DNA from 2 places in the Paenibacillus humicola genome. Region 1 is predicted to be linked to the other one. Evidence: riboswitches for the same ligand, from Rfam matches in the RefSeq annotation. Region 1 holds a riboswitch; the other holds the start of a gene.
What was found. Region 1 has a riboswitch for thiamine pyrophosphate ahead of PD282_RS15730 (ABC transporter substrate-binding protein). Riboswitches for the same ligand answer to the same signal wherever they lie in the genome.

Region 1 (5,705 bases):
CCGCATGGAGATGAGCATCCACCCATAAACCGGCCGTCGTCATGCCCTTATATCGACTCCCTTTTGCGCCCCGGCCCGTCATCGTCCGGGCGGAGCAGCTCGTAAATTTCGGTTTTCAATTTGTTAAACAGCGGCTCGCTCCACAGCTCCTCGCCGCGCGGCCGCGGGAAGGGCACATCGACTTCATGAATGACCGATGCGGGCGAAGCGGATAATACGACGATGCGGTCGGACATGAGAATCGCTTCCTCGATGCTGTGCGTTACGAGCAATACGGAACGGCGGTTGTCCTCCCAAAGCGAAAGCAGCCACTGCTGCATATGGAGACGGGTCAGCGCGTCGAGCGCGCCGAACGGCTCGTCTAGACACATGAGCGGCTGCGGCGAAAGCAGCGCCCGCAGGAACGACACCCGCTGCTGCATTCCGCCGGACAGCGTAAGCGGGTAAGCGTCCGCGGCCTCGCCGAGTCCGACCCGCTTCAGCCAGTCGCGAGCCATGCTGCGGGCTTCGCGCCGCGCAATGCCGCCGATGCCGAGCGCCAGCTCGATATTGCCGGCGACGGTGAGCCACGGCATGAGCGATGCCTGCTGCGGCATATACGCGATATGTCCGCGGTCGCCGTCGATGCGGCGGCCGTTCACGGCAATTTCGCCGGAGGTTGGACGCGTCAGGCCGCCGATCATATGAAACAGCGTCGACTTGCCGCTCCCGGAAGGGCCGATCAAGGAGACGAACTCCCCCTCCTCCACGCGGAAGGTGACGCCGTCCAGCACCTTTTTCGGTCCGCCTGGCCCGTCAAAGCTTTTCGATACGTCCCGGATGTCGAGCAGGCGGGTCATATTACGCCTCCGCCTCCCTTCTCCCCTGTCTTCCCCGAAGGAAGAGCCGCTCCGCGGCGGCGATCAGACCGAACAAGGCCAGGCTGAGCAGCACGATGACGGCAATGGCAGAAAACACGTTCGCCGTCTCGAAGCCGCGCTGCGAAAGAAGCATGAAGCTGCCCAGCCCTTTGCTCCCGCCGATCGATTCGGCGTAAATCGCGCTGATGACGCTGTATGACGCGGCGATTTTCAGACCGGAGAACAGATAAGGGACCGCGCTCGGCAGCTCCAGCCGCCGAAACAGCTGACTGCGCGTTGCGCCGATCATTTTCATATAGTTCAGCAGCGCACGGTCGGTTTGCGTCAGCCCCGTCAGCATCGCCACCGAAACGGGAAAAAAACAGACGAGCATGATGAGAAGAACCCGCGGCATCATGCCGAAACCGAACCACAGCACCAGCAGCGGCCCGAGCGCCATCAGCGGCACGTTCTGCGTCAGGACAAGCAGCGGATAAACGCCGGCGCGCGCGCCGGGGATCAGATGCAGCAAGGCGGCAAGCGCAAAACCCGCCGCCGAGCCTGCCGCGAAGCCGATCAGCGTGATGGCCAGCGTCGCCTTTGTATGCTCCAGCAGCCGCGGCGCTTCGGCAATCGTATTCGCAGCGACGACAAGCGGCGAAGGCAGCACATATTCATCGATGTGCAGCAAAACGACCGCCGCCTGCCATACGACGAGGAACGCCGCAAACACGGCAAGCGGCGGCAGCCATTTGCGTTTGTTACTTGCCATCCGGATATTTCTCCAGCAGCCGCTCCATCGACGCGCCGCCTTCCGGGTTGTAATACACTTTGATCTGCGAGATGACGGACGGACAGCCCATCGCCGTCATCGCTTCGTTCATCTCCTGAACGATCGCGAGCAGCCGTCCGAGCTCCCCTTCCATCGTCGTCTCAAGCGGCGCGACCCGATACGGCACTCCGCTCGCTTTAATGATGTCGATCGCGCGGTCGACGTATGGAATGACGCTTTCGCCTCCTGGCGTATGCGGTAAAATTTGAATGCTCAGCAGTGCGTTCGCCATGGACCTATTCCCCTTTCTGTCGTTGGCTTTACATGTTTATTGCGGCAAAAATTCGTTCGTGAACGCCTTCTCCGGATCGAGCTGCTTCTTCAGCAGCTTATGGTCGTACATCCAGTCGGCGTAGTTTTTCCACACCTCGAGCTTCTGCTCGCCCCAGCGCGGCGCATCGTCCTTGTAGCGCGGGCTGAGCCACTTCTGGCTGGCGCGGACGAGGTCCGCGTTCAAGTCCGGCACCGCCTTGATCAGCACGTCCGACGCTTCGTCCGGATGGTCGATCGCAAATTGGTAGCCTTCCGCCGCCGCGGCCGTAAACGCCTGCACGACGTCTTTATGCTCCGCGATCATTTTCTCGCTCGTCTCCAGCACCGGCGTATAATAATCGAGCTTTTTGCTGTAGTCGGTCAGGTAAATCATGTTGAGTTTCTCGCCGCGAAGCTCGGCCTCGACGCCGGTCCAGGCGTAAAAGATCCAGGCGAAGTCGATGTTCTTCTTCACGGCCGTAAAGAAGTCGGCATCGCCGATATTGACGATGTTGACCTTCTTCACGTCGGCCTTCTGCTCCTGCATCAACGAAGCGATGACCGCTTCCTCGGACGGCGAGCCCCAGCCGCCGTACGTCTTGCCCTCAAAATCTTTCGGCTCCTTGATATTTTTGGCAGCCGGCGAAGCGAAGCCCGACGTGTTATGCTGGATGACGGCCGCGATCGAGACGAGCGGCACACCGTTAATCCGCGCCTGCGTCACGCCTTCCTGGTAGCCGACGCCGAATTCCGCCGCGCCCGTCGCCACCATCGTATCCGCCCCGGCGTCGCCCGGCTGCACGATCTCGACGTCAAGCCCGTGATTTTTGAAAAAGCCTTTATCGCGGGCGACATACAGTCCCGTATGGTTCGTATTCGGCGTCCAGTCGAGCACGACCTTCACTTTCGTCAGCGGCTTGTCCGCCGCCGCGTTCCCGGCGCCCGCTGCGCTGCCGGCCGTATTGTCCGCTCCCGAATTCGCCGATGTCCCGGCTACGCTTGCGTCCTCCCCGGCTGCGCTGCCGCCGGACGCGCCGGCATTACCCGTCTGCGCCGCGTTACCGCCGCCGTTTTGTTTTGTGCCGCAGCCCGTCAGCGCCACCAGGACGATGAGGACGGCGATCCCCCATGTTGCCCATGCACCCCGTTTGGTTCTCATTGCTGTTGACTCCTCTCCGCAGTCTCTATCGATGTTACGGCCGGCCGCCCGCTTATGGACATGCAAAAAAGCATCCCCGATGAGGATGCTTCAACATAGCTTCGTCAATCCGCGCCGTTCCGGGCCTCCCTGTCCAACGGACGGCCGGGTATGCGCGGCTTATTGCGATTCCTACGCTGGCATTATCCAGATCAGGTCAACGGGTCGGGATTGACTTGCCTTGAATCCCCTCTCAGCCGGACTTCTCCAGCTCCCCTTCTTTCATTTTGCCTTGCCGCTTCCTCTCATTATAGCAAATGAAGCTGAAAAAACCACTCTATTTCTAGGAGGGAGGTTGTTCCGGAGGAAACCAAACCGTGCGGCCGTTCATCCGGCAAGGTAAACGATAAACGCCGATTTCCCCTATTTTCCAGTATCCGTGAGACGATCTCAAGCTTGGCCCGTTCCATGTTGATGGATTGGAAATTCGCCGCATCGCGGACCCGCATGGAAGGGACTTGAAGCCCGGCAGAAGGCACGAAAAAACGGCAGAAGGGATCAGGATCCTCTGCCGCCGCGGAATTTCTGGGCATGCGCTTTCGCTTCGTCCGTATTCGTGACGCGGTTACGGCTCCATTCGATCAGGATGCGGTCGATGTAGCGAAAATGAAGCTTGCCCGCGAAGACCGCCTCCTTCAGCGCGAAGCGGATCAGCTCGTCGGGGTAGCGGTCCTGGTCGAGCCACGCACTGATCGTCTCGCATTCCATCGGAGACAGCGGCCGGCCGAATTCCTGCTCGAACACGGTAAACAAATCGGCCGGCCGGCTTGATTTTCCTCCGGCAGCAGCGTTCTGCCCCTGACCGCGCGGTGCCGGCTGCCGGGCGTCGAAAGCCAGCCGCTCGGCGCAGCGCACGATCAGGCCGTTCCAGTTGTATCGTTCCGATTGAATGCCGCTGACCGGATCAAACTCTTCGTCGATGGCCAGCAGCTCCTCCTTCATCAGCCGGCCGATCATTTGCTGCACGGTCTTCGGCGCGATGCCAAGCCGCTCCGACAGCTCCTCCGGCGTCGGAAAATCGGTCCGTTCCAGCTGCCGGAACAGCATCATTTGGACGATCAGCAGCAGCTCGGAATCGGACATCCCGATATCCCGGTAAGCCATCAGCACACCTGCCGGCACCGTCACGGCGCCCGCATTCATGGCCTCTGCCATGCCGCGCGCATAAGCAAGCGCAAGTTCGTTCTTCATCGTTTGTCCTCCTCTGCCCCGGCCGGGCGCCCGGCCGGCGTTATGCCTTACGCGGATGCTTCCGGAGGCCGGGCCGCCTTACCCGGCGGCCGCGAATCGAGGCGGGGCCTTACGGGTAAAGCCGGTACAGCATCCGCGGAAACGGAATCGTTTCGCGAACATGATCGAGCCCGCAGATCCAGGCGACGGTCCGCTCCAGGCCGAGGCCGAAGCCGGAATGCGGCACCGTTCCGTACTGCCGCAAGTCCAAATACCAACGGTACGCGTCGCTGGGCAGCTCATGCTCGGCGAAACGCTCCGCGAGCAGCTCCGGATCGTCGATCCTTTGCGAGCCGCCGATAATTTCCCCGTAGCCTTCCGGGGCGATCATGTCGGCGCACAGTACAACATCCGGCCGCGAAGGGTCCGGCTTCATGTAAAACGCCTTGATGGCGGTCGGATAATGCGTGATGAAGACCGGCCGGTCAAAGCTTGCGGCGAGCGCCGTCTCGTGCGGAGCGCCGAAATCCTCGCCCCACGGGACGTCCATCCCTTCGGCGCGCAGCCGATCGATCGCCTCGTCGTACGTCATGCGCGGGAACGGCGCTTTGACCGTCTCGAGCTTGCCGATATCGCGTCCGAGCGTCTCCAGCTCCTTGCGGCAGTTTGCGACGACGGTTTGCACGACGTGCGTCACGAACTGCTCCTGTACCTGAAGGTTCATCTCGTGATCGACGAAGGCCATCTCCGGCTCGATCATCCAAAATTCGATCAAATGGCGGCGCGTCTTCGATTTCTCGGCGCGGAACGTCGGGCCGAACGAATACACCTTGCCGAGCGCCATCGCCGCCGCTTCCATATATAGCTGGCCGCTTTGCGTCAAATAGGCGTCTTCGTCGAAATATTTTGTATGGAACAGGTTCGTCGTCCCTTCGCAGGACGAAGGCGTCAGGATTGGCGGATCGACCAGGGTGAAGCCCCGCTCGTCGAAAAACTGCTGGACCGCCCGGATAATCTCCGAGCGGATGACGAGAATCGCCCGCTGCTTCGGCGTTCTCAGCCATAAGTGGCGGCGGTCCATCAAAAAGTCGACGCCGTGCTCCTTCGGCGTGATCGGATAATCCTGCGTCAATTGGATAATCTCGATGTCCTGGACCGCCAGCTCGTAGCCCGATGGACTGCGCGGCTCCTCGCGGACCGTCCCCACCGCGTACAGGGAGCTTTCCTGCGTAAGCTTCTGCGCCGCTTCCCAGGTCTGCTCCGGCACCTCGCTTTTCACAACGACCCCCTGCACAAATCCGGTTCCATCGCGCAGCTGCAGAAACTGGATTTTACCGCTCGACCGCTTGCCGTGCAGCCAGCAGCCGATGCGCACCGTTTGTCCCGCATGCTGCTGCATTTTTTTTATCGTCGT
Region 2 (5,705 bases), 940 kb from region 1:
TCGAATGTGGCGGTGAGGAACCTGATCGTGCATCGGCCTCCGGTCGTCGATTACGATCTTGGACTTAACCCGGATCATACGATCAAATGGACCGACCGCAGCCACGACCCGGACCGTTACTTAAGTTCAACAAATTTCTCGACGGAGAACACCGGAATCGATTATAAAGCGACCAAGGGCATTATGGAGAAAAGGTTTTATTACGTTACGCCGTCCGGCGATACGGTGCAGACGAAACTGGTGACGCCAACGGAAAAAGGGACTTATCTTGTGGGGATGGCCGTGAAGGACGAGTACGAAGCGTGGAGTCCATTTCTGGAGAAGTCCATCACCGTTAACGCGCTTCCGTCGCCTGACGACCCGCCGCAAGCGGGGTTTACGGTTACACCGGGCACGACGTACCGCGGGGTTAATGTGACGATGAATTCAACGGCCCGCGACAAAGAGGACGGCGGGCGCGAGAATTTACCGCACGAATATTACATCAAGAACGTAAACGGCGGCACCGAAACGCTGCAAAGCACGGCTCGAACGACGTGGACCAAATCGTTCAGCAGCTTGGGTACGTTTCAAATCCGGCAGGTCGTGGAGGATCATCTGGGCCAAGTCGACCAGTCCGTGCAAACCGTGAAAATCGTGAACCGAATTCCGGCTGCGAACGTTACGGACCCGGCCAGTTCGGACTCAAACAACCCGTCCAAGCTAACGGTTCTGCGGCCGACATTCCGGTGGACGTACGGCGACGCGGATTCCGATCCGGAGACTAAATACCAGATTAAAATTTACCGCTATGGCGGATATTTGGAGCAGGACTCCGGCATTCAATCCGGCAATGCCGTCTCTTGGGCTTCCGTCTCCGATTTGCCGGAGCATGTCAATCTGTATGTGCAGGTCAGAAGCTACGACGGCTACGATTGGAGCGACTGGAGCCCGGCGAAGTTTTTCTATATTGAAACGAATCGGCCCCCGGCCGCCGATTTTGACTGGGCGCCTAAGCCGGTTTACGAGGGCGATACGGTTGCGGTCAGTCTTGCGGTCGAAGATCCGGACAACGACAAGCTTGCCGTGCAGATGACGATGACCGGCCCCGACGGTGAAGTACAGACCTTCGGTGACAATCTCATGCCGCCATACGGGAAAACAGGCCCGGTGTTGAACGGCGTGAAGGCCGGCAATTATCGGCTGAAGCTGACCGTTTCGGACGGTAAAGCCGCGCCGGTTATCGTCGAAAAGACGCTGTCTGTGCTGCCGCTGTCCGTGACCGGACAAGTGAAGCATACCGTTTTGTGGGATGAGCGCCGAAAGCAGTACAACAAACAGGCAAGCGGCAGCGAGGACAGCCCGCGCGGGTACAACGTTTTTTGGGCCGGCGAGAAGTTCGTATTGGCTGCGAAAACCACGGAGACCGGCACGGCTACGATGACCGAGCGCGTGGAAGTCACGATGAACGGAACGACCGTCGGTCTGAAGACCGGCAGCCCGGCACAAACCGCATGGACCGGAGAAATGTGGGAGGAAAGCTACATCGACCTGCCGGACGGTCCGCTAACCTTTGTGTTCAAGGCGACCTATACGAACGGTACGGTTAAAACGGACAGCGTGACCGTTACGCTGGATGGCAACGTCCTGGAAACGGTCGGCGTGCATCGCAGGCAGTAGCGGGGCTTTGCGGCATGTACTGCGGTGTCCGTCCCGTCTTGAGAAGAGCGTCCGCCAATCGGCTGGCGCGCAGCTAGGGTCCGCTAGACTGCACAAGATCCCGAACAATTCTTGACAATCGTTTCCGCCAGCGGTATAGTCGTACCAGGAAATCCACTAGGGGCGCCCGCACGGGCTGAGATAAAGCGCTTGACCGCTTTGGTCCCTTTGAACCTGATCTGGGTTATGCCAGCGTAGGAAAGTGGGAACGTGTGCGACGAAAGGCATTCGGCGAAGACATGAGGCAAACGGATATTGCCTGCTAAGCCTGAATACCTTGACCCGGGAACGAAGCGACCGTTTCGTTTCCGCGGGATGGACCGCGACATGGACCGCTCCTTCGCCGGAGCGGTTTTTTTCGCTTTCGGCGGCAAGAGCGCGTTTCGGAAAAGTGTCGCTGCGGAAAACCGCCGGGCTTGCATCGGCGGACTAACGTATCTTTTTGGGAGTCCGGCGTTCGTAACAACATCCATTTCACCTTGCGAGCCTCCTGGGGGATTTTCCAATCCAACCCTTGGGAGGTTTTATTTGTTATGGCCATTTTGACGACGCCGCTGCCGGGAAGCCGGAAAGTTTATGTAGAAGGAAGCCGCCGCGATCTGCGCGTGCCGATGCGGGAAATTGAATTGAGCCCGAGCACGGGGCGATTCGGCGAAGAGCCGAATGAGGCGGTGCGCGTTTACGATGCCAGCGGGCCTTATACCGATACCGATTATTCCAGCGATGTCCGCAAAGGACTTCCGGAACTTCGACGTGCCTGGATCGAAGAAAGGGGAGACGTCGAGGCTTACGAGGGACGTTCGATTCTACCGCAGGATAACGGTTTTCATTCGGAGGATACGGCGACCGAGAAAGGCGCCGAAATTTTTCCCGGCCTCCATCGCAAGCCGCTTCGAGCCCGGGAAGGACGGAATGTGACGCAGCTTCATTACGCCCGTCAAGGTATCATAACGCCGGAAATGGAATTTATCGCCATACGCGAGGGGATGGATCCGGAATTCGTGCGCGACGAGGTGGCCGCGGGACGCGCCATCATACCGGCCAACATCAATCACCCGGAAAGCGAACCGATGATCATCGGCCGGCATTTTCATGTTAAGATCAACGCCAACATCGGCAATTCCGCCGTTGCGTCCTCCATCGAGGAGGAAGTGGAAAAAATGACGTGGGCGACCCGTTGGGGCGCCGATACGATCATGGACTTGTCGACCGGCAAAAACATCCATACGACGCGGGAATGGATCGTCCGCAATTCGCCGGTTCCGGTCGGCACGGTTCCGATTTACCAGGCGCTCGAGAAAGTGGACGGCAAAGCCGAGGACCTGTCGTGGGAGGTGTTCCGCGATACGCTGATCGAGCAGGCGGAGCAGGGCGTCGACTATTTTACGATCCATGCCGGGGTGCTGCTGCGCTACATACCGCTTACGGCGAAAAGAGTGACGGGCATCGTGTCGCGCGGCGGTTCGATTATGGCTGCGTGGTGCCTTGCGCATCACAAGGAAAATTTCCTGTATACGCATTTTGAGGAAATCTGCGAAATTATGAAGCGTTACGACGTCTCCTTTTCGCTTGGGGACGGCCTGCGGCCGGGTTCGATCGCCGATGCCAACGACGAGGCGCAGTTCGCCGAGCTGGATACGCTGGGCGAGCTGACCCACATCGCCTGGAAGCATGATGTGCAGGTGATGATCGAAGGACCCGGCCATGTGCCGATGCATTTGATCAAGGAAAATATGGACCGCCAGCTCGAGGTGTGCAAGGAAGCGCCGTTCTATACGCTCGGGCCGCTGACGACGGACATTGCGCCGGGCTATGACCATATCACTTCGGCGATCGGTGCGGCGATGATCGGCTGGTTCGGCACGGCGATGCTGTGCTACGTGACGCCGAAGGAGCATCTCGGGCTGCCGAACAAAGAAGACGTCAAGGAAGGGGTCATCACGTACAAAATCGCGGCTCATGCGGCCGACCTTGCGAAAGGTCACCCGCGCGCCCGTCTCCGCGACGACGCGCTCTCCAAAGCACGGTTCGAATTCCGCTGGCGCGACCAGTTCCATTTGTCGCTCGACCCGGAGCGGGCGATCTCGTACCACGACGAAACGCTCCCCGCCGAAGCGGCCAAATCGGCTCATTTCTGCTCGATGTGCGGACCGAAGTTTTGCAGCATGCGGATTACGCAGGACATCCGCGATTACGCGGCGGAGCACGGGATGGAAACGAAGGAAGCGATTGAAGCGGGCATGAAGGAAAAGTCGGATGCGTTCAAGGCGGCGGGCAGCTCGATTTATGCGTAACGAGCGGAAGTCCGCGGGCCCGGAACACGAGCTGACGGACAGCCGGCCGGACCTGGCCGCCGACCAGGATCAATGGGCGGACCGATATTCCCGGCAAACGCGGTTCACCCCGATCGGGGCGGCCGGCCAGCAGCGGCTCGGCGGAGCCTGCGTCCTGATTGTCGGCAGCGGGGCGCTTGGCGCCTCGCTGGCCCAGCATATGACGCGCGCCGGCATCGGCACGGTCCGCCTGGTCGACCGCGATTTTGTCGAGCCGAGCAATTTGCAGCGGCAGATGCTGTTCGACGAAGCCGATGCGCTGGCTTCGCTGCCGAAAGCGGTCGCCGCCGCTGCCAAGCTGCGCCGCATCAACAGCGAAATCGTCATCGAGCCGCATGTTGCCGATGTGACGGAGGACAATGTGGATACGCTGGCCGCCGGGGCCGATCTTGTGCTGGACGGGACGGATAACGCCCGAACGCGGCTCCTGCTGAGCGATGCCTGCTTCAAGCTCGGCATCCCGTTCCTGTACGGCGGGGTTGCCGGCGCGCAGGGCATGAGCGCCGTGCTTGTCCCCGGGGAAACGGCATGCCTCCGGTGCCTGATCGGCGGAACGGAGGACGGCGAAGCGGTCGATACGTGCGATACGGTCGGCGTCATTTCGCCGATTGTGGAATGGATCGCTGCGCTGCAGGCTGCCGAGGCGCTCAAATGGTTGAGCGGAAATCGGGGTGCGCTGCGCCGCACATGGCTGACGGCCGATCTGTGGCCGTTCCGCATTCATGAATCGGCGCTTCCGGGCCCGTCGGCGAGTTGCCCATGCTGCGGATTGGCGGAAATTAGCGCTTCCCAGCCAGGCACCAAGGAAATGGGGGCTTCCATTCGAGGGACAGAAGGAATGGGGGCTCCAATTCGAGCCGAACAAAAGCTGCCGGACGGGCAAACCGCCATCGAGCAGCGGAAGACGGCCCTGCGTACTAAGTCGGCCGAATCGGCCGGGCAGGATGCCGGTTCCTTGGAACCGGTCCCGGTCGCGGCAGAGCGCGGGAGAAATGGTATGGAACCGGCCGCGACAGAAAGCGGGAGAGCCGGTAAGGAACCGGACGCGGCAGAGCGCGAGCGAAATGGCATGGAACCGGGAGCGGCAGAGTGTGGGCGAACTGCTACGGAACCAGCTGCGGTTGTGCATGGGCAAACCGGTAAGGAACCGGTCCCGGCTGAGCGCGAGCGAAACGGCATGGAACCGGCGGGGCGCGATGCCGTGGAAAGCGACGCCGGGATTTACCCGGAACCGCCGCAATACGAGCCGGACCGTACGGCCGATCTGCCTCCGCGAAGCGCCGCGATTTGCGGCCGGGATTCGGTACAGGTGACAACGGACCGTTCCGTTGACCTGGAACGGCTGCAGGGCACGCTCGAATCGGCAGGCTGCGCCGTGACGTCGAACCCGTATTTGATCCGCGTTTCGGTCCCAGACGGGCTGCGGCTGGCTATTTTTCCGGATGGGCGCGTTCTCGTCCAGGGAACGCAGGATACGCGGCTTGCCGAGACGGTCTGCATGCGTTATTTGACGCCTCAGCGGATGGAAAGGAGCGAGACAGGTTGAAAAGGGACTGGAAAGATTTTCAGCTGTACGTCATCACCGGTGAAAATTATCATCCCGGCCGTCCGGTGACGGACGTGATGGAGCAGGCGCTGCTCGGCGGAGCGGATGTTGTGCAGCTGCGTTCGAAG

Region 2: another riboswitch for thiamine pyrophosphate. It lies ahead of thiC (phosphomethylpyrimidine synthase ThiC); the one in region 1 lies ahead of PD282_RS15730 (ABC transporter substrate-binding protein).

Annotation. Positions count from the first base shown of each region.
Region 1 covers NZ_JAQGPL010000001.1:3,427,220-3,432,924, forward strand. The annotation lists gene PD282_RS15710 (TatD family hydrolase) at 1-43, opposite strand, end outside; gene PD282_RS15715 (ABC transporter ATP-binding protein) at 48-839, opposite strand; gene PD282_RS15720 (ABC transporter permease) at 841-1,611, opposite strand; gene PD282_RS15725 (thiamine-binding protein) at 1,601-1,903, opposite strand; gene PD282_RS15730 (ABC transporter substrate-binding protein) at 1,940-3,082, opposite strand; TPP riboswitch at 3,234-3,349, opposite strand; gene PD282_RS15735 (DnaD domain-containing protein) at 3,620-4,312, opposite strand; gene asnS (asparagine--tRNA ligase) at 4,422-5,705, opposite strand, start outside.
Region 2 covers NZ_JAQGPL010000001.1:4,370,278-4,375,982, reverse strand. The annotation lists gene PD282_RS20135 (CARDB domain-containing protein) at 1-1,659, shown strand, start outside; TPP riboswitch at 1,808-1,916, shown strand; gene thiC (phosphomethylpyrimidine synthase ThiC) at 2,232-3,992, shown strand; gene PD282_RS27395 (ThiF family adenylyltransferase) at 3,985-5,577, shown strand; gene thiE (thiamine phosphate synthase) at 5,574-5,705, shown strand, end outside.